Regions from separate parts of the Streptomyces sp. NPDC002825 genome, predicted to be linked through region 1. Evidence: riboswitches for the same ligand, from Rfam matches in the RefSeq annotation. Region 1 holds a riboswitch; each other region holds the start of a gene.
The links. Region 1 has a riboswitch for cobalamin ahead of ABT041_RS29710 (ABC transporter substrate-binding protein). Riboswitches for the same ligand answer to the same signal wherever they lie in the genome.
Positions count from the first base shown of each region.

Region 2: linked by a shared signal. The riboswitch ahead of ABT041_RS15165 (ribonucleoside-diphosphate reductase subunit alpha) and the one ahead of ABT041_RS29710 (ABC transporter substrate-binding protein) in region 1 are both predicted to bind cobalamin.
Region 3: linked by a shared signal. The riboswitch ahead of ABT041_RS21410 (cobalamin biosynthesis protein) and the one ahead of ABT041_RS29710 (ABC transporter substrate-binding protein) in region 1 are both predicted to bind cobalamin.
Region 4: linked by a shared signal. The riboswitch ahead of cobN (cobaltochelatase subunit CobN) and the one ahead of ABT041_RS29710 (ABC transporter substrate-binding protein) in region 1 are both predicted to bind cobalamin.

Region 1 is NZ_JBEOVH010000029.1:4,398-11,722, forward strand. Features, by position in the region: gene ABT041_RS29695 (alkane 1-monooxygenase) at 1-608, opposite strand, end outside; gene ABT041_RS29700 (TetR/AcrR family transcriptional regulator) at 747-1,340, shown strand; gene ABT041_RS29705 (cold-shock protein) at 1,608-1,814, shown strand; cobalamin riboswitch at 1,865-2,042, shown strand; gene ABT041_RS29710 (ABC transporter substrate-binding protein) at 2,124-3,179, shown strand; gene ABT041_RS29715 (FecCD family ABC transporter permease) at 3,176-4,213, shown strand; gene ABT041_RS29720 (ABC transporter ATP-binding protein) at 4,210-5,019, shown strand; gene ABT041_RS29725 (ArsR/SmtB family transcription factor) at 5,004-5,366, shown strand; gene ABT041_RS29730 (MFS transporter) at 5,448-7,109, shown strand; gene ABT041_RS29735 (hypothetical protein) at 7,058-7,219, opposite strand; gene ABT041_RS29740 (hypothetical protein) at 7,218-7,325, shown strand, end outside.
Region 2 is NZ_JBEOVH010000009.1:212,385-219,709, reverse strand. Features, by position in the region: gene def (peptide deformylase) at 1-40, shown strand, start outside; gene ABT041_RS15170 (ribonucleotide-diphosphate reductase subunit beta) at 104-1,117, opposite strand; gene ABT041_RS15165 (ribonucleoside-diphosphate reductase subunit alpha) at 1,117-3,471, opposite strand; cobalamin riboswitch at 3,604-3,726, opposite strand; gene ABT041_RS15160 (GNAT family N-acetyltransferase) at 3,781-4,281, opposite strand; gene mctP (monocarboxylate uptake permease MctP) at 4,365-5,987, opposite strand; gene ABT041_RS15150 (DUF3311 domain-containing protein) at 5,984-6,247, opposite strand; gene ABT041_RS15145 (LuxR C-terminal-related transcriptional regulator) at 6,362-7,325, opposite strand, start outside.
Region 3 is NZ_JBEOVH010000016.1:62,150-69,474, reverse strand. Features, by position in the region: gene ABT041_RS21420 (putative cobaltochelatase) at 1-209, opposite strand, end outside; gene ABT041_RS21415 (cobyric acid synthase) at 259-1,767, opposite strand; gene ABT041_RS21410 (cobalamin biosynthesis protein) at 1,764-2,750, opposite strand; cobalamin riboswitch at 2,786-2,925, opposite strand; gene ABT041_RS21405 (hypothetical protein) at 3,039-3,260, opposite strand; gene ABT041_RS21400 (inorganic phosphate transporter) at 3,277-4,533, opposite strand; gene ABT041_RS21395 (alpha/beta hydrolase) at 4,921-6,048, shown strand; gene ABT041_RS21390 (hypothetical protein) at 6,148-7,325, shown strand, end outside.
Region 4 is NZ_JBEOVH010000001.1:194,290-201,614, reverse strand. Features, by position in the region: gene cobN (cobaltochelatase subunit CobN) at 1-3,142, opposite strand, end outside; cobalamin riboswitch at 3,179-3,321, opposite strand; gene ABT041_RS00915 (ferredoxin-like domain-containing protein) at 3,395-4,636, shown strand; gene ABT041_RS00910 (precorrin-8X methylmutase) at 4,633-5,286, shown strand; gene cobJ (precorrin-3B C(17)-methyltransferase) at 5,283-6,770, shown strand; gene ABT041_RS00900 (cobalt-precorrin-6A reductase) at 6,843-7,325, opposite strand, start outside.

The DNA of each region.
Region 1 (7,325 bases):
AGGCTGCCGAGGACGGTCCGGGGCAGGAAGCGCCAGAAGCTCTCGCCGAGCCGGGCGCTCGCCGGGTCATCCGGTGTGGCGACGCGGATGTGGTGGCCGTGGTTGTGCTCGACGTAGAAGTGGCCGTACCAGGTCTGGGCGAGCGCGATCCGGGACAGCCGGCGCTCCAGGGCCTCCGTCTTGTGCCCCAGCTCGTGGGCGGTGTTGATCGCGATGCCGGCGACCCCACCGAGGGTGAAGGTGAGCCCGATCCGGTCCACGAGGGCGAGGTCGCCCCGGGTGATCAGCCAGCAGCCCAGGACGAGCCCCGTGTACTGCAGGGGGAGGTAGAGGTAGGTGCACCAGCGGTAGTAGCGGTCCTGCTCCAGGTGGGCGAGCGCGCTGTCCGGCGGGTTGCCGGAGTCCTTGCCGATCACGTGGTCGACGACCGGGAAGATCACGTACAGGACGAGGATCCCGGTCCACCAGAAGACGCGGAGCCCGGTGGCGGCGACCAGACCCCAGGAGAGGAAGGGGAAGGCCGGGATGAGCAGGCCGAGCGGCCAGAGCCGGCGCTTGGGGTCGCGCCAGGCGGCGGGGGCTTCGGGGGAGTCGCTGTGCAGGGCCAAGACCGGCTCCTCGGAGAGGTGGACACTTCACATGCGTTCTGTCCATTTGATAGACGGGTCGCCGTGAAGGTGTCAATGCGCTGGACAGGCCCCGGTGCGCAGAGCCGGCGGGGATCCGGTGGATAAAGTGGGGGCACGATGACACGTTTCCGCGAGAGTGTTCGGTCCCTCCTGCGTGAGCAGGTGCTCGACGCCGCCTACCGGCTGGTCGCCGCCGACGGCTGGGGCGGCCTCCGCATGGCCGGCATCGCGCGGGCCGCCGGGATCAGCCGCCAGACGCTCTACAACGAGTTCGGCTCGAAGGAGGCCGTCGGCAACGCCCTGGTCCAGCGCGAGGTGGAGGGCTTCCTCCTCGGCATCCAGCGCGAACTCGACGCTCACCGGGGCGAGTTGGAGGCGGCAGCGGCGGCGGGTGTCGGGTACACGCTCCAGCAGGCCGTGGACAACCCCCTCATCAAGAGCGTCCTGCTCGCCGCGCGCGGCGGCGAGGACGATCTCCTCGCCTATCTCACCACGCGCCCGGAGCCGGTCTTCGGCACGGCGATGGCGATGCTCGACGCGTACGCGACCGAGGCCTGGCCCGACGTCGACGAGGAGTCCCGCGGCCTCGCCGTCGAGACGATCGTGCGGCTCACCGTGAGCCACATCGTCCAGCCGGTGGCCGCGCCGGAGGAGTCGGCGCGGCGCATCGCCAGGATCACGGCACGGATCGCGTACCCGCGCCGCGCCTGACCCGTCGGGGATTGCGCGGGGGCCGGTGCCCCGGGCGGGGCTTCCCCGGGGCCGGTGGACGACGGCGAGGCCCGCTGACGGACACGGGGGATCTCCGGCAGCGGGCCTCTGTTGAATATTGTACGAGATCATCTCGGTTGGTTTCGCCCGGTCGGCGGCGGTGGCGAAGGGCGGGCCCGCGGGGTACATCTCCCCTGAGGCGCGGACACGGCCCGCCCGGGGCCGGACACCCTCGACCGCGCCTCCCGTGCCGACGAGGAGGCCGCCGTGGAAGGCAGAAGCAAAGGGTTCGTGCAGTCCTTCAACCGTCGCGGCGGGTACGGCTTCGTCGTCCCCGTGGGCTCCGAGGAGCAGGTGTACTTCAGCGCCGAGGACATCGAGAGCGAGGGGCGGACGGTCTCCGAGGGGCAGCAGGTCTCCTTCGTCCTGGTCCTCGGCGACGGCCGCTTCGAGGCGAAGGAACTGCGCGTCTGACATCCACGGGCGTCCCGGGTGCGACGGCCGGCCGGTGGTACTGTGCCGAGGCCAGTCGCACCTTTGTACGCACCTGAACGGGTACGTCCACGGGTCAGGGAATCCGGTGCGAGACCGGAACTGACGCGCAGCGGTGAGGGCGACGGGCGGAGCATCGGCCACTGGGCGGCACGACGAGCCCGGGAAGGCGCTCCGTCCGGCTGACCCCGAGTCCGAAGACCTGCTGGCGGCCCCGGCGGCACGCGCCCGTCCGGGGAGCACCGTACGACAGGCTCCGCGTATGAGCCGTGGACGCAGAGGAAGTCCCCCGTGCCGCTCGCACACCCCGTCCGCTCCGCCGTGCCCGCCCTGGCCGGCGTCCTGCTCCTCACCGCGACGGTGACCGGCTGCGGCGGCGGACCCGCCGCACCGCACGGGAAGGGAGCCGCCCCGGAGCGCGGCTACCCCGTCACCTTCGACGACAACTGCGGACGGCAGGTCCGTGTCGACCGCGCCCCGCGCCGGGCCGTCGCCCTCGACCAGGGCGCGGCGGAGATCATGCTCTCCCTCGGCCTCGCCGACCGCATGGTGGGCACCGCGACCTGGACGGACCCGGTGCTCAAGGGCCTGGAGAAGGAGAACGCGAAGGTCCCGCGCCTCGCCGACCGCTACCCCTCCTTCGAGAAGGTCCTGGACGCCGAACCCGACTTCGCGGCCGCCTCGTTCGCGTACACCCTCGGCAAGGGCGGGGTCGCGCCGCGCGAACGCTTCGAGCAGCTCGGCGTCCCCACGTACCTCTCGCCCACCGACTGCGTCGGCAAGGACAACAGCGGCGACGGCGACGGCGTCCGCACCCGGCCCCTCACCATGGAGACGGTCTACGGCGAGATCCGCGACCTGGCCCGGGTGTTCGGGGTCCCCGAGCGCGGCGAGAAGCTCGTCGCCGGGCTCGAGGGCCGGGTCGCGAAGGCCACGGCGGCGGCCGACTTCACCGACGCCACCGTCCTCTACTGGTACTCCGACGCCAAGGCGCCCTACATGGCGGGCTGTTGCGGGGCGCCCGGGATCGTCACCAACGCGCTCGGCGCGAAGAACGTCTTCGACGACACCCGCGAGGAGTGGCCCCAGGTCAACTGGGAGACCGTCGCGGACCGCGACCCCGACGTCCTCGTGATCGGCGACCTGACCCGCCGCGCGCAGTCCGCCGAGAGCGCGGCCAAGAAGATCGAGTTCCTGGAGTCCGACCCCGTCACCCGGAACATGACGGCCGTGAAGCACAAGCGGTACGTCCTGCTCAGCGGCCAGGCGATGAACCCCACCCTGCGCACGGTCGAGGGCATCGAGAAGGTGGCGGCCGCCCTCCGCTCGTACGGTCTCGCGAAGTGAGCACCGCACAGCGGCCCTTCACGTCCGCGACGGCGTTCCTGTGGGCGGCGGCCGGGCTCGCGCTGCTCTGCCTGTCCGTCGCCGTGGCCGTCACCATCGGCCCTGCCGACATCGGCGTCGGCGAGGCCGGCTCCGTGATCGCCGCCCACCTCGGCGGCGCCGCCTCCGGCCTCTCGCCGATCCGCGACGGGATCGTCTGGGACCTGCGGCTGCCCCGTACCCTCCTCGCCGCCGTCTGCGGTGCCGGACTCTCCGTCTGCGGGGCGGTGATGCAGTCGCTCCTGCGCAACCCGCTCGCCGATCCCTTCGTCCTCGGCGTCTCCTCCGGGGCCTCGACGGGCGCGGTCGCGGTCGTCGTCCTCGGCATCGGCGGCGGGATCCTCTCCGTCACCGGCGGGGCGTTCCTGGGGGCGGTGGTCTCCTTCGCGCTCGTCCTGCTGCTCAGCCACACCCTCGGCGGCTCCACGGACCGGGTGGTCCTCGCGGGCGTCGCCGCGATGCAGCTCTTCTCCGCGCTCACCTCCTTCGTCGTGATGACCGCCGCCGACGCCGAGACCACCCGCGGCGTGCTGTTCTGGCTGCTCGGCTCGCTCGCCGGGGCCGGCTGGAGCGACGTGTGGATGTGCCTCGCCGTCCTCGCGGCGGCCCTGCTGATCTGCGGCGGGTACGCGAGGACCCTGGACGCCTTCGCCTTCGGCGAGGAGGCCGCCGCCTCGCTCGGCGTCGCCGTCGCGCGGACCCGGCTCGTCCTGCTCTGCGTCACCGCCCTCCTGACGGCCGCCCTGGTCTCCGCCGCCGGCGCGATCGGCTTCGTCGGGCTCGTCCTGCCGCACGCCGCCCGCGCGCTCGCCGGCCCCGGGCACGCCCGCCTGCTGCCGGTCACCGCGCTGGCCGGGGCGGTGTTCCTCGTCTGGGCCGACACGCTCGCCCGTACGGTCCTCGACCCGCAGGAGGTGCCGGTGGGCGTGGTGACCTCGCTGATCGGCGTACCGGCCTTCGTCCTCGTCCTGTACCGCACCAGGAGCAGCCGATGACCACGACAGCCTCCGCCGACCCGGGGCTCCGCGCCGACCGGGTCTCGCGCACGGCCGGCGACACCCTCGTCCTCGACGGGGTCAGCGTCTCCCTCGCCCCCGGCACCGTCACCGGGCTGCTCGGGCCGAACGGCTCCGGCAAGTCCACCCTGCTGCGGCTCCTCGCCGGCGTCCTCGCCCCCGACTCCGGGCTCGTCACCCTCGACGGCGAGCCGCTCGGCGGGCTCGGCCGCCGCACGGTCGCGCGGCGCCTCGCCACCGTCGAGCAGCAGGCCGACACACAGACCGACCTGACCGTCGCCGACGTCGTACGCCTCGGCCGCATCCCGCACCGCAGGGCCTGGACCCCGCCCTCGGCCGCCGACGAGACCGCCGTCCGCACCGCCCTCGAACGGACAGGACTCACCGAACGCGCCCGCCAGCCCTGGCGCACCCTCTCCGGCGGCGAACGCCAGCGCGTCCAGATCGCCCGTGCCCTCGCCCAGGAACCGCGCGAGCTCCTCCTCGACGAGCCCACCAACCACCTCGACATCCAGCACCAGCTCGACCTCCTCGCCCTCGTCGCCGGACTCCGGCTCACCGCCGTCGTCGCCCTGCACGACCTCAACCTCGCGGCGATGCACTGCGACCGGCTCGTGGTCCTCGCCCGGGGCCGGGTGGTGGCGAGCGGCCCGCCCGAGGAGGTCCTCACGGAGGAGCTCATCGCCGAGGTGTACGGGGTCCGCAGCGCCGTGACCCGGCCCGGACCCGAGGGGCGCCCCCACATCCGCTTCCTGGGTACGGTGGCCCCATGCCCGAGCCCGTAGACCCCGCAGCCGCCGCCTCCCGCCCGCACGAGCGGACTCCAGGAGCGCGTGAACTCGCGGCGGCGGCCGAGGTGTTCGGCCTGCTCTCCGACCCCACCCGGCTCCACCTGGTGTGGCTGCTCACCCGCGGCGAGGCCGACGTCACCGCCCTCACCGAGGCGTGCGGGGCCGCGCGCCCCGCCGTCAGCCAGCACCTCGCCAAGCTGCGCCTCGGTGGGCTCGTCACGAGCCGCAAGGACGGCCGCCGGGTCGTGTACGCGATGCCGGACGGGCATCTGAAGCGCCTGGTCGTCGAGGCGATCAGCCGGGCGGACCACCAGGTGACGGGGGAGCCCTGGCACGACTGACGTGAACATGTGCGCACGCGTGCACGTATCGGTTACGGTGGAGGCGTCAGCCGTCCGCCGTCGCCGACCGGGGCCGCCCCCATGCTGTCCGTCCTGCGCAACCGCACCTACCGGCGCCTGTTCGCCGCGCAGGTCGTCGCCCTCGCGGGCACCGGCCTGGCGACCGTGGCGCTGAGCCTGCTCGCGTACGACCTGGCCGGGGCGGACGCCACCGCCGTGCTCGGCACCGCCCTCGCCCTCAAGATGGCCGCGTACGTGACGATCGCCCCGCTCGCCGGAGCCCTCGCCGACCGCGTGTCCCGGCGCACGCTGCTCGTCTCGATGGACCTGGCGCGGGCCACGGTCGTGCTCGCCCTGCCGTTCGTCACGCAGGTGTGGCAGGTGTACGTCCTGATCCTGCTGCTCCAGGCCGCCTCCGCCGCCTTCACCCCGGCCTTCCAGGCGACGATCCCGCAGGTGCTCCCGGAGGAGCGCGCCTACACGGACGCCCTGTCGCTCTCCCGGCTCGCCTACGACCTGGAGAGCCTGGTCAGCCCCGTCCTGGCCGCCGCGCTGCTCACGGTCCTCCCGTACTCCTGGCTCTTCACGGGCACGGCCGCCGGCTTCCTGGCCTCGGCTCTGCTCGTCCGAACGACCACCCTGCCCGCACCTCGGGACCCCGAAGCGAGCGGTCCGCGCCGGCTCCGCGCGTCTCGGTCCGAAGCGAGCGGTCCGCGCCGGCTCCGCGCGTCTCGGTCCGAAGCGGGTGGTCCGCGCCGGCTCCGCGCGTCTCGGTCCGAAGCGGGTGGTCCGCGCCGGCTCCGCGCGTCTCGGTCCGAAGCGGGTGGTCCCCGCCGGCTCCGCGCGTCTCGGTCCGAAGTGGGCGGTCCGCGCCGGCTCCGCGCGTCTCGGTCCGAAGCGGGTGGTCCCCGCCGGCTCTACGCCAAGGTCGCCTTCGGCATCCGGTTGTTGCTCGCCACGCCGAGGCTGCGGGCCCTCCTCGCCCTCGATCTCGCGGTCTCCGCCGCCGGGGCCGTGGTGCTCGTCGACACCGTGCTCCTGGTCCGTGACACCCTCGGCCGCCCCGCCGGGGACGTCCCGCTCGCGCTCGGCGCCTACGGGGCGGGCTCCATGGCCGTGGCGCTGCTGCTGCCGCGCCTCCTGCGCCGGGCCGACGACCGCGTCGTCATGGTCCGGGCGGCCTTCGTCCTGCCCGGCGCCCTCGTGCTCCTCGCCCTCGGGCTGACCGCCGCTCCCGGCGCCTGGTCCTGGCCCGCGCTGCTCGCCGTCTGGCTGGTCCTCGGCGCCGCCGGATCGGCCGTCCTCACCCCGGGCGGCCGGGTGGTGCGCCGCTCCGCCGCCGGGGACGACCTGCCGGCCGCCTTCGCGGCCCGGTTCTCCCTCTCGCACGCCTGCTGGCTGCTGGCCTACCCGCTCGCAGGAGGGCTGGCCGCCTGGGCGGGACCCGCCGTCTCGGCGGCCGCGCTCGCCGCGCTCGCCCTCGTCGGGGCGGTGGGCGCGGCGTGCCTCTGGCCCCGCGAGGACCCGGCCGAGCTGGCGCACGTCCACCCCGAACTCCCGGCCGGCCACCCGCACCTGGCCGGGGCCGGGGCCGGGGCAGGGGCAGGGGCAGGGGCAAGGGTTCACGCGCACGCGTACCACATCGACACGCTGCACCGGCGGTGGCCGCGGGCGCCCGGCCGGGCGTCCGGTCAGCGTGGGAGGCGCATCTCCAGAGCGTCCAGGACCACGTCGAGGCCGTAGGTGAACGTGGCGTCCCGGACGGCGACCGGGTCCGCCGCCGCGGTGGCGGCCTCGGCGTACGACCCGGCGAGGTGGTCGTGCTCGGCCGCCGCCTGCCGGGCGGCGGGCATGAGACGGGCGTCCTCGGCTACTCGCCCGTCAAGGCCGGTCTCGCCCTCGTCCGCTCGCCGTCGCCGCGTCGGCTCCGCCCTCGACGACACCATCCAGCAGGCCGGC
Region 2 (7,325 bases), on a different contig from region 1:
AGAGGGCACCCCGCGCTACCCGGTCGTCCCGAACGACTGACATACGCGTAGAACACGAAAGGGCCCCGCACTCCTCGGAGTGCGGGGCCCTTCCACGTACCGGCTAGAAGTCCTCGTCGAGGTCCACCGAGCCCTCGACCGCCACCTGGTAGGCGGACGGGCGGCGCTCGAAGAAGTTGGTCAGCTCCTGGACGCCCTGGAGCTCCATGAAGGAGAAGGGGTTGTCGGAGCCGTAGACGGGCGCGAGGCCGAGACGTGCGAGGCGCTGGTCGGCGACGCACTGGAGGTACTCGCGCATCGACTCGGTGTTCATGCCCGGCAGGCCGTCGCCGCACAGGTCGCGGCCGAACTGCAGCTCCGCCTCGACGGCTTCCTTGATCATGTCGGTGATCTGTCGGCCGAGCTCGTCGTCGAAGAGCTCCGGCTCTTCCTCGCGGACGGTGTCGACGAACGCGAAAGCGGCGTCCATGTGGCAGCTCTCGTCGCGGAACACCCAGTTGGTGCCCGTCGCCAGGCCGTGCAGCAGACCGCGCGACCGGAACCAGTAGACGTACGCGAAGGCGCCGTAGAAGAACAGGCCCTCGATGCACGCCGCGAAGCAGATCAGGTTCAGCAGGAATCGGCGGCGGTCGGCGGCCGTTTCCAGCTTCTCGATCTTCTCGACCGAGTCCATCCACTTGAAGCAGAACTGCGCCTTCTCGCGGATGGAGGGGATGTTCTCGACCGCTGCGAAGGCCGCCGCGCGGTCGTCCGGGTCGGGAAGGTAGGTGTCCAGGAGCGTCAGGTAGAACTGGACGTGGACGGCCTCCTCGAAGAGCTGGCGCGAGAGGTACAGGCGCGCTTCCGGGGAGTTGATGTGCTTGTAGAGCGTCAGCACCAGGTTGTTCGCCACGATCGAGTCGCCCGTCGCGAAGAACGCGACCAGACGGCCGATCATGTGCTGCTCGCCGGGGGTGAGCTTGGCGAGGTCGGCGACGTCCGAGTGGAGGTCGACCTCCTCCACGGTCCAGGTGTTCTTGATCGCGTCCCGGTAGCGCTCGTAGAAGTCCGGGTAGCGCATGGGGCGGAGCGTGAGCTCGAAGCCCGGGTCCAGGAGGTTCTTCTTCTCGGTACTCATTACTGGCAGGCCTCGCAGGACTCGGGGTTCTCAAGGGAGCAGGCGATCGCGTCCGCGTCGGGGGTCGCCTGCTGGACGGGGATCGGCGCGGCGGCCTGGGCGGCGCGGGCGATCCGGGTCGCCGGGCGGGAGCGCAGGTAGTACGTCGTCTTCAGGCCCTGCTTCCAGGCGTACGCGTACATCGACGACAGCTTGCCGATGGTCGGCGTCTCCATGAAGAGGTTCAGGGACTGGCTCTGGTCGAGGAAGGGGGTGCGGGCGGCCGCCATGTCGATGAGGCCGCGCTGCGGGATCTCCCAGGCCGTGCGGTACAGCTCGCGGACCTCGGCCGGGACCCAGGTGAAGCCGGCCACCGAGCCGTTGGAGTCGCGCAGCGCCTCGCGGGTCTGCGCGTCCCACACGCCGAGCTTCTTCAGCTCGTCGACGAGGTACGAGTTGACCTGGAGGAACTCGCCGGACAGCGTCTCGCGCTTGAACAGGTTGGAGACCTGCGGCTCGATGCACTCGTAGACGCCGGCGATCGAGGCGATCGTCGCGGTCGGGGCGATGGCGAGGAGGAGGCTGTTGCGCATGCCGGTCGACGCGATGCGGGCGCGCAGCGCGGCCCAGCGCTCCGGCCAGTTCAGCTCGACGTCGTAGTGGTCCGGGTGCAGCACGCCGCGGGCGGTGCGGGTCTTGTCCCAGGCGGGGAGCGGGCCGCTGCGCTCGGCGAGGTCCGCGGACGCCTCGTAAGCCGCCAGCATGATCCGCTCGGCGATACGGGTGGACAGGGCGCGCGCCTCGGCCGAGTCGAACGGCAGCTTCAGCTGGAAGAAGACGTCCTGGAGGCCCATGGCGCCCAGGCCGACCGGACGCCACTTGGCGTTGGAGCGGCCCGCCTGCTCGGTCGGGTAGAAGTTGATGTCGACGACCCGGTCGAGGAAGGTGACGGCCGTGCGGACGGTCTCGTCCAGACGCTCCCAGTCGATGTCGCCGCCGGTCACGAAGGCGCCCAGGTTGACCGAGCCGAGGTTGCAGACGGCCGTCTCGCCGTCGTTGGTGACCTCGATGATCTCGGTGCACAGGTTGGAGGAGTGGACGACCGTGCCCGGCTCGGCCGTCTGGTTGGCCGTGCGGTTCGAGGCGTCCTTGAACGTCATCCAGCCGTTGCCGGTCTGCGCGAGGGTGCGCATCATCCGGCCGTACAGGTCGCGGGCCGGCATGGTCTTGCGGGCCAGGCCGGCCGCCTCGGCCTTGCGGTAGGCGGCGTCGAACTCCTCGCCGTACAGGTCGACGAGCTCGGGCACGTCCGCCGGGGAGAACAGCGACCACTCGGCGTCGGCGTTGACCCGGCGCATGAACTCGTCCGGGATCCAGTGCGCCAGGTTCAGGTTGTGCGTACGGCGCTGGTCCTCGCCCGTGTTGTCGCGGAGCTCCAGGAACTCCTCGATGTCCGCGTGCCAGGTCTCCAGGTAGACGGCGGCGGCGCCCTTGCGGCGGCCGCCCTGGTTCACGGCGGCGACGGAGGCGTCGAGGGTCTTCAGGAACGGCACGATGCCGTTGGAGTGCCCGTTGGTGCCGCGGATCAGCGAACCGCGGGCGCGGATGCGGGAGTACGAGAGGCCGATGCCGCCCGCGTGCTTCGAGAGGCGCGCGACCTGGTGGTAGCGGTCGTAGATGGAGTCCAGCTCGTCCTGCGGGGAGTCCAGGAGGTAGCAGGAGGACATCTGCGGGTGGCGGGTGCCGGAGTTGAAGAGCGTGGGGGAGGACGGCAGGTAGTCCAGGCGGCTCATCAGGCCGTACAGCGCGCTCACTTCGTCCAGGGCGCGGGCCGACTCGTCCCCGGCGAGGCCGCAGGCGACGCGCAGCATGAAGTGCTGCGGGGTCTCGATGACCTTGCGGGTGATCGGGTGGCGCAGCAGGTAGCGCGAGTAGAGGGTGCGCAGACCGAAGTAGCCGAAGCGGTCGTCGCCGGCCGGGTCGATCGTGGCGTCGAGCCGGTCCGCGTGGAGCGCGACGAACTCGGCGGTGCGGTCGGCGATGAGGCCCTCGCGGTGACCGACGGCGACGGAGGCCGAGAAGTTCACGGCGCCCTGGCCGGCCGCCTCGTCGGCGATGGTGATGGTGAGGAGCCGGGCGGCGAGCCGGGAGTACGCGGGGTCCTCGGCGATCAGGCCGGCGGCCGCCTCGGTGGCCAGCTCGCGCAGCTCCGCCTCGTCCGACGTGGCGCTGCGGCCGCGGAGGGCGGCGGCGGCGACCTTGCCGGGGTCGGTGTCCGGGAGGTCGGCGGTGAGATCGGTCAGGGTCCGCAGGAGTACGGTCCCGGGGCCGTCGGTCTCGATCGCTGCGGCCGGATCGGCGGGCGCGATGGTCACGTGGGGGCTCTCCCTCGCTCGGCTCGGGGCCTCGGGCGGGAAGGCGGGCAGGCGGGCACCCGTGGGCGTGGGCGCGCCGCGTCCACCGGCCCACTCCGCGAGGCCCGGACGTCTGTGACACCCGGAACGGACGGACCGGGCGCGCTGTCGGCAGGTCTTCGGACTCACCGCGTACGAATCCGTACGAAGCACACCGTTGCGGGACAGTTCCGGATTCGCGCCGGATTCCCCTGCGTCGACAGCGAGGATGAGCATACATGTGGGGGGCGCCGCTCGTGGCACCCCCCACATGTTGTGTCGGTCCCGGGGCTACAGCTCCAGGGCGTAGGTCCACAGCGAGTGGTCGGGGATCGGTTCCCAGTCCCGCTCGGGGGTGCGGACGAAGCCGAGCCGCTCGTAGATCCGGTGCGCCGAGACCATCAGATCGGCCGTGGAGAGCACGAGGCGCGCGCAGTCGGGGAGGGCCCGGGCGCGGTCCACGCAGGCGCGTACGAGGGCTTCTCCGACGCCCCTGCCGCGGGCCGCGGGCGCGACCACGAGCATCCGGAACTCGGCCTCGCCGGGGACGGCGATGTCCGCCCAGGTGGTGCCGCCCTCCGCGAAGGTCACGCCGCCGACGATCGCGCCTTCGGTGTCGACGGCGACGAGCACCTCGCTCTCGCGCGCCCGCCGTGCCGTGTCGCGGAGCACCGCCAGGTAGAAGTCGTCCTCGCCGTGCAGCAGCAGCCCGTCGTTCAGATAGGTGAGGCCGGTGAGGTCGCCGAGCTCCTCGTACTCCTCGGGCCGTACTGCCCTGATCGTGATGTCCATGCCCGCAAGTCTGCCTCGCGGGGGCAGGCGAAGGGCCCTGGATTTCCTCGCGGAGATCCAGGGCCCGTTCACGGACGGTGATGTCAGTGCGCCGCGGTGCCGACCTTCGGGAGCTCGGTGACGCCGGGGTCGCCCGCGTCGGCCGTGTAGTCCTCCGGGGAGGTCTCGTCGACGCCCTCGGGGGCCTTGACGGCCTTGAGGACGAAGGTCAGGACGACCGTGACGAGGACGTTGAGCACGAAGGCGGTGAGGCCGATGTAGCCGATCTCGCCGATGCCCGGGATCTCGGCGGCCGAGCCGCCGAAGTGCTTCTGGGTCGGGCTGGCGACGCCGTACGCGGCGGCCGTGCCGTAGATCATGCCGACGGCCCAGCCGGCGAGCAGCGCCCAGCGGTGGAACCAGCGGGTGAACAGGCCGCCGACGAGCGCCGGGAAGGTCTGCAGGATCCAGATGCCGCCGAGGAGCTGGAAGTTGATGGCGACGGTCTTGTCCATGGTGAGGACGAAGACGAGGGCGCCGACCTTCACCAGGAGCGAGACCAGCTTGGAGACCTTGGTCTCCTGGGCCGGGGTGGCGTCCTTCTTGATGAAGTCCTTGTAGATGTTGCGGGTGAAGAGGTTGGCCGCGGCGATCGACATGATCGCGGCCGGGACGAGCGCGCCGATGCCGATCGCGGCGAACGCGACTCCGGCGAACCAGTCCGGGAACATGGTCTCGAAGAGCTGCGGGATGGCGAGCTGGCCGTTCTTGACCTTGATGCCGGCGGCGATCGCCATGAAGCCGAGCAGCGCGAGCAGGCCCAGCATCAGCGAGTACAGCGGCAGGATCGTGGTGTTGCGGCGGATGACGTTCCGGCTGCGGGACGACAGGGTCGCCGTGATGGAGTGCGGGTACATGAAGAGCGCGAGGGCCGAGCCGAGCGCGAGCGTCGCGTACGTCCACTGGCCGGCCTCGCCGGGGACGAGCGCGCCCTTCGGCTTGCCGGTGGCCGGGTTGACCGTCGCGTACGCCTCACCGGCCTTGGCGAAGATCTCGTCGAAGCCGCCCAGCTTGATCGGGATGTAGATGATCGCCACCGCGATGACGATGTAGATCAGGGTGTCCTTGACGAAGGCGATGAGCGCGGGGGCGCGCAGGCCGGACGAGTAGGTGTACGCGGCGAGGACGCCGAAGGCGATGAGCAGCGGCAGGTCCTTGACGAACCAGTTGGTGTTCTCGCCGCCGCCGACGCCCATCACGTCCAGGACGGCCTGGATGCCGACGAGCTGGAGCGCGATGTACGGCATGGTGGCGAGGATGCCGGTGACCGCCACCGCGAGCGACAGGCCCTTGGAGCCGAAGCGGCCGCGCACGAAGTCGGAGGTGGTGACGTAGCCGTGCTTGTGCGAGACCGACCAGAGGCGCGGCAGGAAGGTGAAGATCAGCGGGTACACCAGGATCGTGTACGGGACGGCGAAGAAGCCGGCCGCGCCCGCCGCGTAGATGGCCGCGGGGACGGCGACGAAGGTGTACGCCGTGTAGAGGTCGCCGCCGAGCAGGAACCAGGTCACCCAGGTGCCGAACGATCTGCCGCCCAGGCCCCATTCGTCGAGGCTGTGCTCGTTCTCGGCCTTGCGCCAGCGCGCGGCCAGGAAGCCCATGACCGTGACGGCCAGGAAGAAGAAGACGAAGACGCCGAGCGCCACGCCGTTCACGCCGTCCTTCATCGTGCGTCACCTCCCTTGCGGGCGCGCTGGTCCCGCTGCCACAGCTTGTACGCGATCATGGTGAGAGCCGTGGAGATCAGCACCCAGAGCATCTGGTACCAGTAGAAGAACGGGATGCCGGCGAAGAGCGGTTCGACCTTCGCGTAGGAGCTCACCCAGAGCATCGCCACGAACGGGGCGAACAGGCAGAGCGCGATCACCACCCGCACGGGAGTGATGGTCGGTTGTTTCCCTTGTGTCACATCTGACGCTTCCGACATGGCAATTCCGTCCCCTCACTGATCACCTCGGTAATGCTGGGGAAATCTAGGGGACGGCTCCGTCGCTGGGAACCCCTGTCCGCATAACGGAAGCGACTCGTCAGAGCCGACTCTTCAGAGCCAGCCCTCCTTCGCCGCCCGTACGCCCGCCTCGAAACGGCTGCGGGCGCCGAGCCGGTTCATCAGCTCCGAGCTCATCCGGCGGACCGTCCGCAGCGAGACCCCGAGCCGCCGGGCCGCGATGTCGTCCGTGCAGCCGATGCCGAGGAGCATCAGCAACTCCCTCTCCTGGGGCGAGAGGTCGTGGGCGTCGCGGCGCGGGGCCTCGCCGAAGGGGGTGCCCGCGTCCCACAGCCGGTCGAAGAGCACCACGAGGGCGTGGACCAGGCCGGGGCTGCGCACTTCGAGGGCGCCCGCGCGCCCGTCCTCCGGGTCGACGGGGACGAGCGCGGCCTCGCGGTCGACGATCACCATGAGCATCGGGACGACGGGCACGGTCCGGGCCTCGCCGCCGAGGTCGCAGTACCAGCGCACGTAGTCGACGGTGGGCGGGTCGTTGCGGAAGCTCTCCTGGTAGATGGAGCGGATCCGCACCCCGCGTTCCAGGGCGAGTTGGTCGAGCGGCTGGCTCGCGTCCATGGTGTCGGGGAGCTGGGCGCCGCCGGGCAGCAGCGAGAGGCACTCGGTGCGGGCGTTGGCGGCGAGGTCCTCCAGGCGTTCGCGGACGTTGTCGAGTCCGGTGATGCGGTCCACGAGGTCGTGCCGGACGCCCGGTTCGGGGCAGTCCGCGTACGAGGCGAGGATGCCGGCCACCGCCCTGCCGGCCTGCTCGACCTGGCGCTTGCGCTTGCTCAGTTCGGCCTCGGCGCGGGAGAGCAGGAACGAGAAGCCGACGTCCGGGCTGAAGGGTTCGACCTCGCCCGAGGAGTCGTCCATGAGGACGAGCTTGAGGTCCGCGAGGCAGGCGAGCGCCTCGCGGACCTCCGGCTCGGGCCGGCCCAGGTGGGCCGCCATGTCCGTCACGTCGTACTCGGGCCGCTCCAGGAGCAGGCGGTAGACGGCCTCCGTCGACTCCTTT
Region 3 (7,325 bases), on a different contig from region 1:
GAGGCCGGGTCACAGCTGAACCGGCACCCCGCGACCACCGGAACCTCCGGCAGCAGCTCGGCGAGCGCCCGGACGGCGGTGGACTTGGCGGTCCCCTTCTCGCCGCGCACGAGCACCCCGCCCACGGCCGGGCTGACGGCGTTCAGCAGCAGGGCGAGCCGCAGATCGTCCATGCCGACGACGGCGGTGAACGGATACCGGGTGCTCATCGGGTGGTCGCTCCTTCGATAGGTACGGGAGTGGGGGAGGAGGGGGCGCTCACGGCGCACCCGGCGGCACGAACGGCAGCCCCTCCGGCGCGCCGTTCTCGATCAGCCGCAGCAGCGCGTCCGTGTCCGCGTGTTCCTCGATGAGGTCGCCGAGGCGGTCGAGCTGTTCCTCCCGCAGCGCGCCGAACGACGTGTCGGGCGCCGGGACGAACCGGCGTCCCGCCGCCGCCGCGACCTCCCGCAGGAACGCCCGGCGGAAGCCGTCGCTCTCCAGCGAGCCGTGCCAGTGGGTACCCCACACGGAGCCGACCCGGCACCCGTCGAGGAACGGTTCACCGCCGTCCACGGTGGCGACGCCGTGGTGGATCTCGTACCCCTCGACCCGCTCGCCGAGCGCCTCGCCGACCGGCCGGGCGAGGGTCTTCTCGACCCCGAACCGCACCCGTACGGGCAGCAGCCCGAGACCGTCGACGACACCCGCCTTCGACTCGACCTCGTCCTCGATGCGCTCGGCCAGGGCCTGGAAGCCGCCGCAGATGCCGAGCACCGGCCGGCCCTCGGCCGCGCGCCGGACGAGGGCGTCGGCGAGCCCCCGCTCCCGCAGCCACGCCAGCGCCTTGACCGTGCCCCGGGTGCCCGGCACGACGACGAGGTCGGCGTCGACGACTTCCTCGGGCCGGTCCACGAAGCGGACGACGACGCCGGGTTCGGCGGCGAGCGCGTCGACGTCCGTGAAGTTGGACATCAGCGGTACGGCGCAGACGGCGACCCGCAGCACGTCCGCGCCGACCGGCGGCGCGACGACCGACTCGCGGACGGTGCCGCGCAGGGAGACCCGCAGGCCGTCCTCCTCGTCGATGCCGAGCCCGTGCGCGTACGGCAGGACACCGAAGGTCCGGCGTCCGGTGAGCCCGTGCAGCATGTCGAGCCCGGGTTCGAGCAAGGACACGTCGCCCCGGAACTTGTTCACCAGATACCCCGCCACGAGCGCCTGGTCCTCGGGCGCGAGGAGCGCCGTCGTCCCGAAGAACTGGGCGAAGACCCCGCCCCGGTCGATGTCCCCGACCACGACGACGGGCAGCTTCGCGGCGCGCGCGATGCCCATGTTCACGATGTCCGTGCGCCGCAGGTTGATCTCGGCCGGACTTCCCGCCCCCTCGCAGATCACGGCGTCATACGTGCCCCGGAGCTCCTCCAGGCACGCCATCACCGGTTCGAAGAGCGTCTGCTGCCGGCCCCCGTGGTAGCCGCGGGCGCTCATCTCGCCGACCGGCCTGCCCATGAGGACGACCTGGCTGGAGCGGTCGCTGCCGGGCTTGAGCAGCACCGGGTTCATCAGGGCGGTGGGTTCCACCCGGGCCGCCTGCGCCTGCATGGCCTGCGCGCGGCCGATCTCGGCGCCCTCCCGCGTGACGAAGGAGTTGAGGGACATGTTCTGTCCCTTGAACGGTGCGACCTTGATGCCCTGCCGGACCAGCCAGCGGCAGATGCCGGCCGTGACGACGCTCTTGCCCGCGTCGGACGTGGTCCCGGCGACGAGCAGCCCCCCACCCCTCATGCGTTCCTCCGCTTCAGCGCGCTCGCGATCATGCGGCCGCCGACGCAGGCGGCCAGGGTCAGTCCGGTGATCCGGCGGGAGAGCCGGACCGCGCGGTCGATGTCGGCGACCTCGACGGGCCGCCCCTCGCCGTTGAGGACGGGCCGGTGCTCGACCCGTCCGGCGTACGAGAGGGTGCCCCCGAGCCGCACGCCGAGGGCGCCCGCGAAGGAGGCCTCGACCGGTCCGGCGTTGGGGCTCGGGTGCTTGGCGGCGTCCGCCCGCCAGGCCCGTACGGCTCCGCGCGGATCGCCGCCGGCGACCGTCGCCAGGGCGGCCGTCAGCCGGGCCCCGGGCCAGCCGGCCACGTCGTCGAGGCGGGCAGAGGCCCAGCCGTACCGGCGGTACCGGGGGGACTTGTGGCCGACCATCGCGTCGAGGGTGTTCACCGCGCGGAAGCCGACCAGCCCCGGCACGCCCGCGACCGCTCCCCAGAAGAGGGCGCCCACGACGGCGTCGGAGGTGTTCTCGGCGACGGACTCGACGACCGCGCGGGCCATCGCGGGACCGTCGAGGGACTGCGGGTCGCGGCCGCACAGGTGCGGGAGCCGTTCCCGGGCGACCTCCAGGTCCCCGGCGGCGAGGGCGCCGCCGATCGCGCGGGCCTCGCGCCCCAGGGTCGTACCGCCGACGACGGCCCAGACCGAGGCGGCTGTGAGGGCGACGGAGGCGGCGCGGCTGCCCCGTACCGCACGGGCGGCGAGGGCGCCGGCCGTGACGGTGGCACCGGCGCACACGGCGGTGTGCAGGGCGCCCCAGCCGCGGTGGTCGTGCCAGAGGGCCTTCTCGACCCGGCTCGCGGCCCGGCCGAAGGCGGCGACGGGGTGTCCGCGGCGGGGATCGCCGAGGAGCAGGTCGACGGCGAGACCGGCGGCCGCGCCGTACGCGAATCCGTCCGGGGCGAGGCGGCTGGCTCTGGAGCGGATGGGGCTGCGGCCGGGCATGGCGCTGTGTCCTCACTCAGGGTCCGCGCCCTGGATCGACGTGACCGGCGGCGAGAGTTCCTGACTCCCGGACCCTTGGGATCCGGTCACAGTGGCGGGACCGCGCCGGAATCGCACCGGACTTCCTCTACTGCCGCCGTAATGGCCTCGGCAGTCCACCACGGCCCGAGAACAGCCGTCAACTCACCCTTGACCTGCACCGCGTCACTGTGCGAAGCACCACAAACACGACGGCGGGGCGGTCCGCACCCGAAGGTGCGGACCGCCCCGCCGGTCACGCCCGACGCGTCAGGCGACGATCATGTAGATGCCGTACCCCACGGCCGCGACGCACAGGGCGAAGCAGGCGTAGGCGCCGGTGCGGGCCAGGGTGGCGGAGCCTCCCTGGGCGGCGGCCTCCTCCTGCTTGGAGAGGCCGACGACACCGAGGGTGAAGAGGCCCACGAGGGCGACGGTCGCCACGAGGCTGACTCCGAAGACGGAGCCGAGAGCTGCCCAGTCGATCTTCATGCTTGGTTCCAGTTCCTTAGACCGCGGCGGTGGCCGGGGGAGCGGCCGGGTCCGTGGGGGCCGGCGCGGGGATGGTGGTCTTCAGGTCCTCGTCCGCGACGGCGGCGACGGAACCGGCCGGCGGCGGGGTGACGGCGGCCATCGCGGTGGTCACGACACCCGCGCTCTCGGCCTCGACCTCGTTGACGTTGGTGTGGTCGACCACCTCGCGGCGGGAGACCAGCCAGATGCCGATGCAGGAGGCCACCAGGAAGGCGGCGACGACGTAGACGCCCCAGGCGCCCTGGCGGGCGACGAACTCGGCTCCCGCGGCGACCAGGGCCGCGGCCGGCAGGGTCAGGCCCCAGGCGACGAACATCCGGGTGGCGGTCGACCAGCGGACGACACCGCCCTTGCGGCCCATGCCCGCGCCCATGACGGCGCCGGAGACGGAGTGCGTGGTCGAGAGGGAGAAGCCGAGGTGCGAGGAGGCCAGGATGACCGTGGCCGCGCTGGTCTGGGCGGCGAAGCCCTGCTGCGGCTGGAGGTCCGTGAGGCCCTTGCCCATGGTGCGGATGATGCGCCAGCCGCCGAGGTACGTGCCGAGCGCGATCGCGGTGCCGGCGGAGACGATGACCCAGACCGGCGGGTTGGCGCCGGAGGGGAGGGAGCCGCCGGCGACCAGGGCCAGGGTGATGATGCCCATCGTCTTCTGGGCGTCGTTGGTGCCGTGGGCGAGGGAGACGAGACCGGCGGAGGCGATCTGGCCGACGCGGTAGCCCTTGGCGGTGTGCTTCTCGTCGGTCTTGGCGCCGATCCGGTACGTCAGCTTCGTGGCCAGCATCGCGGCGATGCCCGCGACGATGGGCGCGGCGACGGCCGGGATGAGCACCTTGGTGACGACGACCTCGCCGTTGACGCCGCTGATGCCGATCGAGGCGACGGTGGCGCCGATGAGGCCGCCCATCAGGGCGTGCGAGGAGCTGGACGGGAGTCCGACCAGCCAGGTCACCAGGTTCCAGAGGATCGCGCCGACGAGTGCGGCGAGGATGACTTCGGGCTGGATGCCTTCTTCGTTGACGAGTCCCTTGGAGATCGTCTTGGCGACCTCCACGGACAGGAACGCGCCGACGAGGTTCAGCACGGCGGACATGGCCACCGCCGTCTTGGGCTTGAGAGCACCGGTCGAGATGGTCGTGGCCATCGCGTTGGCGGTGTCGTGGAAACCGTTCGTGAAATCGAACACGAGAGCTGTCACGACCACAATGGCGAGCAGCAGCGTGATGTGTTCCATTTACCCAGGCAATCGTTTGACGTCAGTGGCTCGTCGAACGTAGGCAACCTGGGTGAACGGAAGGTGAACTGGGGCGGGCGGCGTGGTGTCCCTATCCGGTGTCAAGAGGTTCCGCTTGTGGTCCCGGAGTGAGAGCTGTCCACGATGCGGTCAGCGGGGAACCACGGGTAATCCCGGTCCCCACGGGGCACATACGGCCTGCCCCGGTTCCTCCCCGGCCGACCGGTTCCGCTCCCTGGACGGGGCCATCCGACCGGGGGACCCCTCGAACGAGACCCATGTCACTCCCCGGGGTGACCCTTCCGGTTCGGCGGTGCCGTGGCCGGGTCCGGGCCCGTCCGGGTCCGTCCGGTGGCAGCCCCACCCCGTCCTGCCGAGACTGGGACCGTGCGCCCGGCTACAGCGACGGCAGCGGCCGTCACCACCCTGATCGGTGTCGGCGCGGCCGCGATCGCGGCCGGCCGGTACGCCAGCGACGTCGCCCTCAAGGCGCCGTCCGGACGACCACTGCCCGGAGACCCCCGGCTCACCGTGCACGCCACGGGACCCGAGCGGATCACCCTCACCCGCAGCCTCGCCTCGCTGCGCCCCGGCACGTACGGGATGGAGGCCCCCGGACTGCACGCCGTCCTCGGCCCCGTCCTCGACCGGGTCCCGCACACCGCCGACACCGTCGTCCGCCGCCTGGAGCGGGTCGAGCTCGGCGTCCTCGGGCCCGGCGCCCGGGTCCGGCTCACCCCCCAGCTGCACATCGGCACCCCGATCAGCGCCCTCGGGCTCGCCCACGAGGACGTCGAGATCCCCGGCGAACTCGGCCCCCTGCCCGCCTGGCTCGTGGCGGGCCACCGCACCACCTGGGTGATCGCCCTGCACGGCCTCGGCACCACCCGCGAGCACCCGCTGAACCTCGTCCCCTTCTTCCACCGCCGCAAGATCCCCGTCCTCGTCCCCGCCTACCGCGGCGACGAAGGAGCCCCCGCCTCCCCGGACGGCCTCGCCCACCTCGGCGACTCCGAGTGGCGGGACGTCGACGCCGCCATCCGCTACGCCGTCCGCCGCGGCGCCCGCAAGGTCGTCCTGCACGGCTGGGGGACCGGCGCCTCGATGGCCCTGCGCGCCGCCGCCGAATCGGGCGTGCGCGACCGGATCGCCGGCCTCGTCCTCGACTCACCGGTCCTCGACTGGGCGGCCACCTTCCGCAACCTCGCGGCGGCCCGCCACGTCCCCGGCGTCCTGCTGCCGCTCGCCGTCCGCGCCGCCCAGGGCAGGACCGCCCCGCGCGAGGACCTCCTCCAGGAGGCCTCGGAGCCGGACGCCCTGCGCGTCCCCGTCCTCCTCTTCCACGGCCCCGACGACACGATCGCCCCCTGGGAACCCTCCGTCGAACTCGCCGCCCGCCGTCCCGACCGGGTCAGCCTGCAGACCGTGCGGCAGGCCCCGCACGCCGCGATGTGGAACGCCGACCCCCTCCGCTACGAGGAGTCCATGCGCCGCTTCCTCACCCCGCTGTTCTGAGGCCCTCCGGCCGGTCGCCGCGGGCCCTTCCGGGCCCTGATCCGACGGGGCGTCCGATTCCGATTGGGCTTTCGGGCCGTCAGCGGGAAGACTGCCCCCGTGACGTCTCGAAAGCCCGATGAACCATTGGCGCGCAACTCCAGACTCCGACTCGTCCGCCCGCGGGCGCTGGCCACCGCCCGACGGGCCGTGACGACCCGGCGCACCCGGCCGGCGCCGCGGCCGCCCGAGGGCACTCCGCCCCGCGCGGAACTGGCCCGCCAGGCCCGGCACGTCCTCGCCGACGCCGTACGGATCGCCCGCTGGGCCGCCGTCGAGCACGGCGCCGACACGGCACCCCGCACCGGCCGCGCCCAGGAACGGGCGGCGGCCGCACTGGACCTGACGCCCGGCCAGGTCCGGGCCGGCTGGGACCGCGCCCGGCTCGCCGGACTCGTCGAACTGCACGGCGACACCGCCCGCCCCGGCTGGCGGCTGCATGCCTGGGACCGCGACGACTCCGCCGTCCTGCGCGGCTGGGTCGCCCTCTTCGACGCCTGGTCCCTGGTGCACCCGGCCCCCGAGGGGGTCGCGACGAGCGCCGTCGCCGAGGTCGTCGAGGCCGTCCCGCAGGTGCTCTCGCTGCTCCAGCTCTCCCAGGGCCCGGTCCTCGTCCCCGTCCTCCTCGACCTCCTCGGCCAGCGCGTCGAGGAGCTCCGCGAGGAGCGCTGCGAGGTCCCCGCGGCCGAGCCGGCGCCCGAGGCCGCGGACGCCCCCGCCGGCCCCGCCGCCGACGGGCTGCCCGCCCTCCTCGACTGGGCCCTCGACGGTCTGGCCGCCGTCGGCGCGCTCACCCTGGACCCCGGCACCGACGGGCGTCACGCCACCCTGACCCCGCTCGGCAACTGGGCGGTCTGGGTCAAGCTGGAGCAGATCTGCGTCGCCGCGCAGAGCCCCGCGGGCAACATCGAGCAGTCCGCCGAGGACATGCTCCGCGGCTGCGCCCGGCTCACCCCGGGACCGGCCCGCGACGAGTACCGCGCCTGGCTCGCCGCCCGCACCCTGTCCAGCGCCGTCGGCGAACTCCTCGCCGTCGCCCGCGGCGAGGACGCCCTCCTGCGCGGGCTCGCCTTCGAGGCGCTCCGCGTCGTCGGCGCGCCCGCCGAGGCCGAGGTGCGGGCCACCGTCGCCGAGCCCTCGCTCCGCCCGTACGCGCTGCTCTGGCTCGCCGAGTACGAGGGGGCCGACCCCGACGACGCCCAGGAGGTGCTGACCCGCGAGGAGTCGACCTGGCTCTG
Region 4 (7,325 bases), on a different contig from region 1:
AGTAGTCGTCGGAGTCGGCGATGTCGTGCTCGCGGGTGTCCGTGTTCTTCGCGGCGACCGCGATCCGCTTGTACGCGGTCTCCATCTCCTCCCGGGCCGGGCGGCCTTCGAGACCACGGCCGTAGGCATAGCCGCCCCAGACCGTGTAGACCTCCGCGAGGTCGGCGTCCGTGCGCCAGTCGCGGCTGTCGATCAGCTGGAGGATGCCCGCGCCGTACGTGCCGGGGCGCGAGCCGAAGATGCGGGTGGTCGCGCGCCGCTCGTCGCCGTGCTCGGCGAGGTCGGCCTGCGCGTGCGCCCGCACGTGGTTGTCCTCGGCGGACTCGTCCTCCAGGCCCGCCACCAGCCGTACGGCGTCGTCGAGGAGGCCGATGACGTGCGGGAACGCGTCCCGGAAGAAGCCCGAGATGCGCAGCGTCACATCGATGCGCGGGCGGCCGAGCTCGGCGAGCGGGATCGGCTCCAGGCCGTTCACACGGCGCGAGGCCTCGTCCCACAGCGGGCGGACGCCGAGCAGGGCGAGCGCCTCGGCGACGTCGTCGCCCGCGGTGCGCATCGCGCTCGTACCCCAGAGGGAGAGGCCGACGGAGGTCGGCCACTCGCCGTTGTCGGTGCGGTAGCGCTCCAGGAGCGAGTCCGCGAGCGCCTGGCCGGTCTCCCAGGCGAGCCGGGACGGCACGGCCTTCGGGTCGACCGAGTAGAAGTTCCGGCCGGTCGGCAGGACGTTGACCAGGCCACGGAGCGGGGAGCCGGACGGACCGGCCGGCACGAAGCCGCCGTTGAGCGCGTGCACGGCGTGCGCGAGCTCGTCCGTGGTGGCGGCGAGGCGCGGCACGACCTGGCGGGCGGCGAAGTACAGCACCTCCCGGACGTCGTGGCCGTGGCCGTCGGTGATGCCCGGGATCGCGGCCTCGTCCCAGTCCGCGTCCTCCATCGCCTGGACCAGCGCGCGGGCCGTGGCCTCGACGGCGTCGGCGCTCGTGCGGGTCGCGGCCGACTCGTCCAGGCCCAGCGCCTCGCGCAGGCCCGGCAGCGCCTGCGTACCGCCCCAGATCTGGCGGGCGCGCAGGATGGAGAGGACCAGGTTGACCCGGGCCTCGCCCACCGGGGCGCCGCCGAGGACGTGCAGGCCGTCGCGGATCTGGGCGTCCTTGACCTCGCACAGCCAGCCGTCGACGTGCAGCAGGAAGTCGTCGAAGCCGTCGTCCTCCGGGCGCTCCTCGAGACCGAGGTCGTGGTCGAGCTTCGCGGCCTGGATCAGAGTCCAGATCTGGGCGCGGATGGCCGGGAGCTTCGCCGGGTCCATCGAGCTGATCTGCGCGTACTCGTCGAGGAGCTGCTCCAGGCGCGCGATGTCTCCGTACGAGTCGGCGCGGGCCATCGGCGGCACCAGGTGGTCGACGAGGGTCGCGTGGACGCGCCGCTTGGCCTGGGTGCCCTCGCCCGGGTCGTTGACGAGGAACGGGTAGATCAGCGGCAGGTCGCCGAGGGCCGCGTCGGGGCCGCAGGCGGCGGACAGGCCGGCGTTCTTGCCGGGCAGCCACTCCAGGTTGCCGTGCTTGCCCAGGTGGACCATGGCGTCGGCGCCGAAGCCGCCGTCCTCGGCGCGGGCGGCGATCCAGCGGTAGGCGGCCAGGTAGTGGTGGGACGGCGGGAGATCGGGGTCGTGGTAGATCGCGATCGGGTTCTCGCCGAAGCCGCGCGGCGGCTGGATGAGGACCAGGAGGTTCCCGCGCCGCAGGGCGGCGAGGACGATGTCCCCCTCCGGGTTGCGGGACCGGTCGAGGAACATCTCGCCCGGCGCCGGACCCCAGTGCTCCTCCACCTGCTCGCGGAGCTCGGCGGGCAGCGTCGCGTACCAGCGCTTGTAGTCGGCGGCCGGGATGCGGACCGGGTTCTTCGCGAGCTGCTCCTCGGTCAGCCAGTCCTGGTCGTGGCCGCCGGCCTCGATGAGGGCGTAGATCAGCTCGTCGCCGTCGCCGGAGACCAGACCCGGGAGGTCGGCCTCGGGCCCGAAGTCGTACCCCTCGGCGATCAGCCGGCGCAGCAGGGCGACGGCGGAGGCGGGGGTGTCGAGACCGACGGCGTTGCCGATGCGGGAGTGCTTCGTCGGGTACGCGGAGAGGACGAGCGCCAGCTTCTTCTCGGCGTTCGGGATGTGACGGAGCCGGGCGTGCCGGACGGCGATGCCGGCGACGCGGGCGGCGCGCTCGGCGTCGGCGACGTACGCGGGCAGACCGTCGGCGTCGATCTCCTTGAAGGAGAACGGGACGGTGATGAGCCGGCCGTCGAACTCGGGCACGGCGACCTGGCTGGCGGCGTCGAGCGGGGAGAGGCCCTCGTCGTTCTCCTCCCACGCCGACCGGGAGCCGGTCAGGCACAGGGCCTGGAGGATCGGCACGTCGAGCGCGGCGAGCGCGCCCGCGTCCCAGGCCTCCTCGTCGCCGCCGGCCTGCGCCTCGGCGGGCTTGGTGCCGCCGGCGGCGAGGACGGTGGTGACGATCGCGTCGGCCGTGCGCAGGGTGTCGACGAGCTCCGCCTCGGGGGCGCGCAGGGACGCCACGTACAGCGGGAGCGCCCGGGCGCCGGCGTCCTCGATGGCGCCGCAGAGGGCGTCGACGAAGGCGGTGTTGCCGCTCATGTGGTGGGCGCGGTAGTAGAGCACGGCGACGGTGGGGCCGGTCTCGTTCCGTGCGGTCCGCTCCAGCGGGCCCCAGGTGGGGGCGGCGGCCGGGGCCTCGAAGCCGTGGCCGGTGAGCAGGACGGTGTCGGAGAGGAAACGGGCCAGCTGCTCCAGGTTGGCCGGGCCACCGTGCGCCAGATAGGCGTGCGCCTCGGTGGCGACGCCGACGGGGACGGTGGAGGCCTCCATCAGCTGGGCGTCGGGGGCCTGTTCGCCGCTGAGCACGACGACCGGCTTTCCGGCGGCGAGGACCGTGTCCAGGCCCTCCTGCCAGGAGCGGACGCCGCCGAGGAGCCGGACGACGACCAGGTCGACGCCGTCGAGCAGGTCCGGGAGGTCGGCGAGGGGGAGCCGGGAGGGGTTGGCGAAGCGGTACGCGACCGCTCCCTCGGCCTGGGCGGCATTGGCCGCGCGGGCGCTGAGCAGGTCGGTGTCGGAGTGCGACAGCAGCAGGAGCATGGCGAGCTCAGGCCCTTCCTCGGGGTTGTCCGCGCCCCGGGTGGTCAGTGGACGGCGGGAGTTCCTGACTCACCCGTCCCCTCGCGGGTACGGGCTCACAGTGGCGGGACCGCGCCGGATTCTCACCGGGCTTCCTCCCCGGGGTCCTGGGACCCCATGCCGATCTGCATCCTAGATCGTGGCGTCGACGGGCCCCAGGGAACGGCGGGGTCGACCGGATCACACCCAGTGGCCGGCCGGTTCCCCGTGGGTATGCTCGCCGCCATGCCGCCCACCCCACCTCCGACGCCCGAACCGGGCGAAGTTCGCATACGGGACCGTGGCGACGCCTGCCCCGGGGCGCTGCGCCTGCACCCCGCCGACGACGGACGCCTCGCCCGACTGCGCCTGCCCGCAGGACGCCTGACGGTCCATCAGGCAGAGGTTCTGGCCCGGGCCTCCGAAGCCCTCGGCGACGGGCGGATCAGCATCACCTCGCGCGGCAACGCCGAGCTGCGCGGCCTCGGCGAGGGCTGCGGGGCGGAGCTGGCCGAGCTCCTGGCCGGGGCGGGGCTGCTGCCCTCCCCCACCCACGAACGCGTCCGCAACATCGTGGCCTCGCCGGCCGCCGGCCTCGACGGACTCGGCTACGCGGACGTGCAGTTGTGGGCGCGTGAGCTCGATGCCGCCCTGTGCGCCGAGCCCCGGGCCGCGTCCCTTTCGGGACGGTTCCTGTTCCTCCTCGACGACGGACGCGGGGACGTCGCCGGACTCGGCGGCGATGTGAGCTTGATCGCAGGACCGGACGGGTCCGTCCTGCTGCGGCTCGGCTCGCTGGTCCTGCGGCTCGCCGCCGCCGACGCCGTCCCCGCCGCCCTCACCGCCGCCCTCGCGTTCCTCGACGCCGCCGAGGCCGCCGGGAACGGGGCCTGGCGGCCGCACGAGCTGCCCGACGCGCACGTGCCGGACTGGGCCGGGGCCCTCGCGCGGGCCGGGATCGCGGCGGAGCCCGTACCCGTACCGCAGCTTCCCGTGTCCCCGCCGCCCGCCCCCGGTCCGCTCGGCGACCGGGCCCTGCACGTCCTCGCCCCGCTCGGCCGGCTGACGGCCGCCCAGCTGCGGGCCCTGGCCGACGGGGCCGAGGAGCTGCGGCTGACCCCCTGGCGGGGAGTGGTCGTCGTCGGGGCCCCGGCCGACCGGCTGCCCGGCCTGGAGACGTACGGCCTGGTCACCCGGCCGGACCTGCCCTCGGTCGGGGTCAGCGCCTGCACCGGGCGGCCCGGCTGCGCCAAGTCCCTCGCCGACGTACGCACGGACGCCGGCCTCGTCCACCGCGGGGGCCTGCCCGTCCACTACTCCGGGTGCGAGCGCCGCTGCGGCCACCCGCACGGCACCTGGGTCGACGTCCTCGCCACCGGCGACCACACCTACCTGGTGGACGGCGTCCCCACCCCCCGCACCTCCCTGCCCGAAGCAGTGACCACGGCCCGCAGCCTGCCGACCCACACGAGATGAGCGAGAGCACCAGGATGTTCGACTACGAGAAGGACGGGACGGAGATCTACCGCCGGTCCTTTGCCACCATCCGCGCCGAGGCGGACCTCGCGGGCCTGCCCGCCGACGTCGCCCAGGTGGCGGTCCGGATGATCCACGCCTGCGGCATGACCGACCTCGTGCAGGACATCGCGTATTCGCCGCAGGTCGTCGCGAGCGCCCGCGCCGCCCTCCGCGCCGGCGCCCCCATCCTCTGCGACGCGCAGATGGTCGCCAGCGGTGTCACCCGCAAGCGGCTGCCCGCCGACAACGAGGTGCTCTGCGCCCTCTCCGACCCGGCCGTCCCCGGCCTCGCCGCCGAGCTCGGCACCACCCGCTCGGCCGCCGCCCTCGAACTGTGGCGGGACCGCCTCGAAGGCTCCGTCGTCGCCATCGGCAACGCGCCGACCGCCCTCTTCCACCTCCTGGAGATGATCGCGAAGGGCGCGGGCAAGCCCGCCGCCGTCCTCGGCATCCCGGTCGGCTTCATCGGCGCCGCCGAGTCCAAGGACGCGCTGGCCGAGAACACCCTCGGCCTCGACTACCTGGTCGTACGGGGCCGGCGCGGCGGCAGCGCGATGACGGCCGCCGCGATCAACGCCCTCGCCCACGAAGCGGAGATCCAGGCATGACCACCGGCAAGCTCTACGGCGTGGGCCTCGGCCCCGGCGACCCGAACCTGATGACCGTCGCCGCCGTGAAGGCCATCGCCTCCGCCGACGTGATCGCCTACCACTCGGCGCGCCACGGCCGCTCCATAGCCCGCTCCATCGCCGCCGAGCACATCCGCGAGGACCACATCGAGGAGCGGCTGATGTACCCGCTCACGGTGGAGACCACGGACCACCCGGGCGGCTACCGGGGCGCCCTGAACGACTTCTACGAGGAGGCCTCGGCCCGCCTCGCCGCGCACCTGGACGCCGGGCGCACCGTCGCGGTCCTCGCCGAGGGCGACCCGCTGTTCTACGGCTCGTACCAGCACATGCACAAGCGGCTCGCGGACCGCTACGACACGACCGTCATCCCCGGCGTGACCTCGGTCAGCGCCGCGGCCGCCCGGCTCGGCGAGCCGCTGTGCGAGGCGGAGGAGGTCCTCACGATCATCCCCGGCACCCTGCCGGAGGACGAGCTGACGGCCCGCCTGGCGGGCACGGACTCGGCGGTCGTGATGAAGCTGGGCCGCACCTTCCCGACGGTCAAGCGCGCCCTCGAGCGGGCGGGCCGGCTGGACGACGCGCGGTACGTGGAGCGGGCGTTCATGGCCGGCGAGCGGACGGGCACCCTGTCCGAGATCGACCCCGACTCCGTCCCGTACTTCTCCGTCGCCGTCCTGCCCTCCCGCATCGACCAGGAGCCCCCCGTGCGGGAGGCGGGCGAGGTCACCGTCGTCGGCACCGGCCCGGCCGGGGCGCCCTGGCTCACCCCCGAGTCGCGGGGCGCGCTCGTCAACGCCGACGTCCTCGTCGGCTACACCACCTACCTGGACCGGGTCCCCGTCCTGCGCCCCGGGCAGATCCGGCACGGCTCCGACAACAAGGTCGAGTCCGAACGCGCCGAGTTCGCCCTCGACCTGGCCCGGCGCGGCCGGAAGGTCGCGGTCGTCTCGGGCGGCGACCCGGGCGTCTTCGCCATGGCGACGGCTGTCCTCGAGGTGGCCTGCGAACCGGAGTACGCGGACGTGCCCGTACGGGTCCTCCCGGGGGTGACGGCGGCGAACGCGGCGGCAGCGGCGGCGGGCGCCCCCCTCGGCCACGACTACGCGACGATCTCCCTCTCCGACCGGCTCAAGCCCTGGGACGTCATCGAGTCCCGGCTCCGCGCGGCGGCGGGCGCCGACCTGGTCATCGCCCTCTACAACCCGGGCTCCAGGTCCCGCACCCACCAGGTGGCCGCGGCCCGCGACCTCCTCCTCGAACTCCGCGCCCCGGAGACCCCGGTGGTCGTCGCCCGCGACGTCGGCGGCCCCGAGGAGTCGGTCCGGATCCTGACGCTGAAGACCCTGGACCCCTCGGAGGTCGACATGCGGACCCTGCTCCTGATCGGCTCCTCGCAGACCCGGGCGGTCGAGCGGGGCGACGGGCGCACGATCGCGTGGACACCGCGCCGGTACGGCTGAGATCCGGGGTGGGGGCGAGGACAACCCTGCCCCCACCCGCGCGTCACACGGGCGTTCCCCCGTGCACGCCCGTCAGCGGGTAGCCACCCAGGCGGCGGCCTCCTCGGGGGTCGCCGCCGTCGGGACGCCCTCCGGGACCGGGGGGCGGCGCACCACGACGACCGGGAGGCCCGCCTCGCGGGCCGCCGTCAGTTTCGGGGACGTCGCCGCGCCGCCGCTGTCCTTCGTCACCACCACGTCGATCCGGTGCCGGGCGAGCAGCTCACGCTCGCCGGCCAGGGTGAACGGGCCACGGTCCAGAAGGAGCTCCGTGCGGGCCGGCACCGGGGTGTCCGGGGCGTCCACCGAGCGGACCAGGAACCACTGCGGGCAGTCGGCGAAGGCCGCCAGGCCCATGCGGCCGGTCGTCAGGAACACCCGGTCACCCAGCCCGTCCAGGGCCCCCGCCGCCTCCTCCAGGGACGCGACCGGGTGCCAGTCGTCGCCGTCCACCGGGACCCAGCCGGGGCGGCGCAGGGCCAGCAGGGGAACATGGGCGGTGGCGGCCGCCCCGGC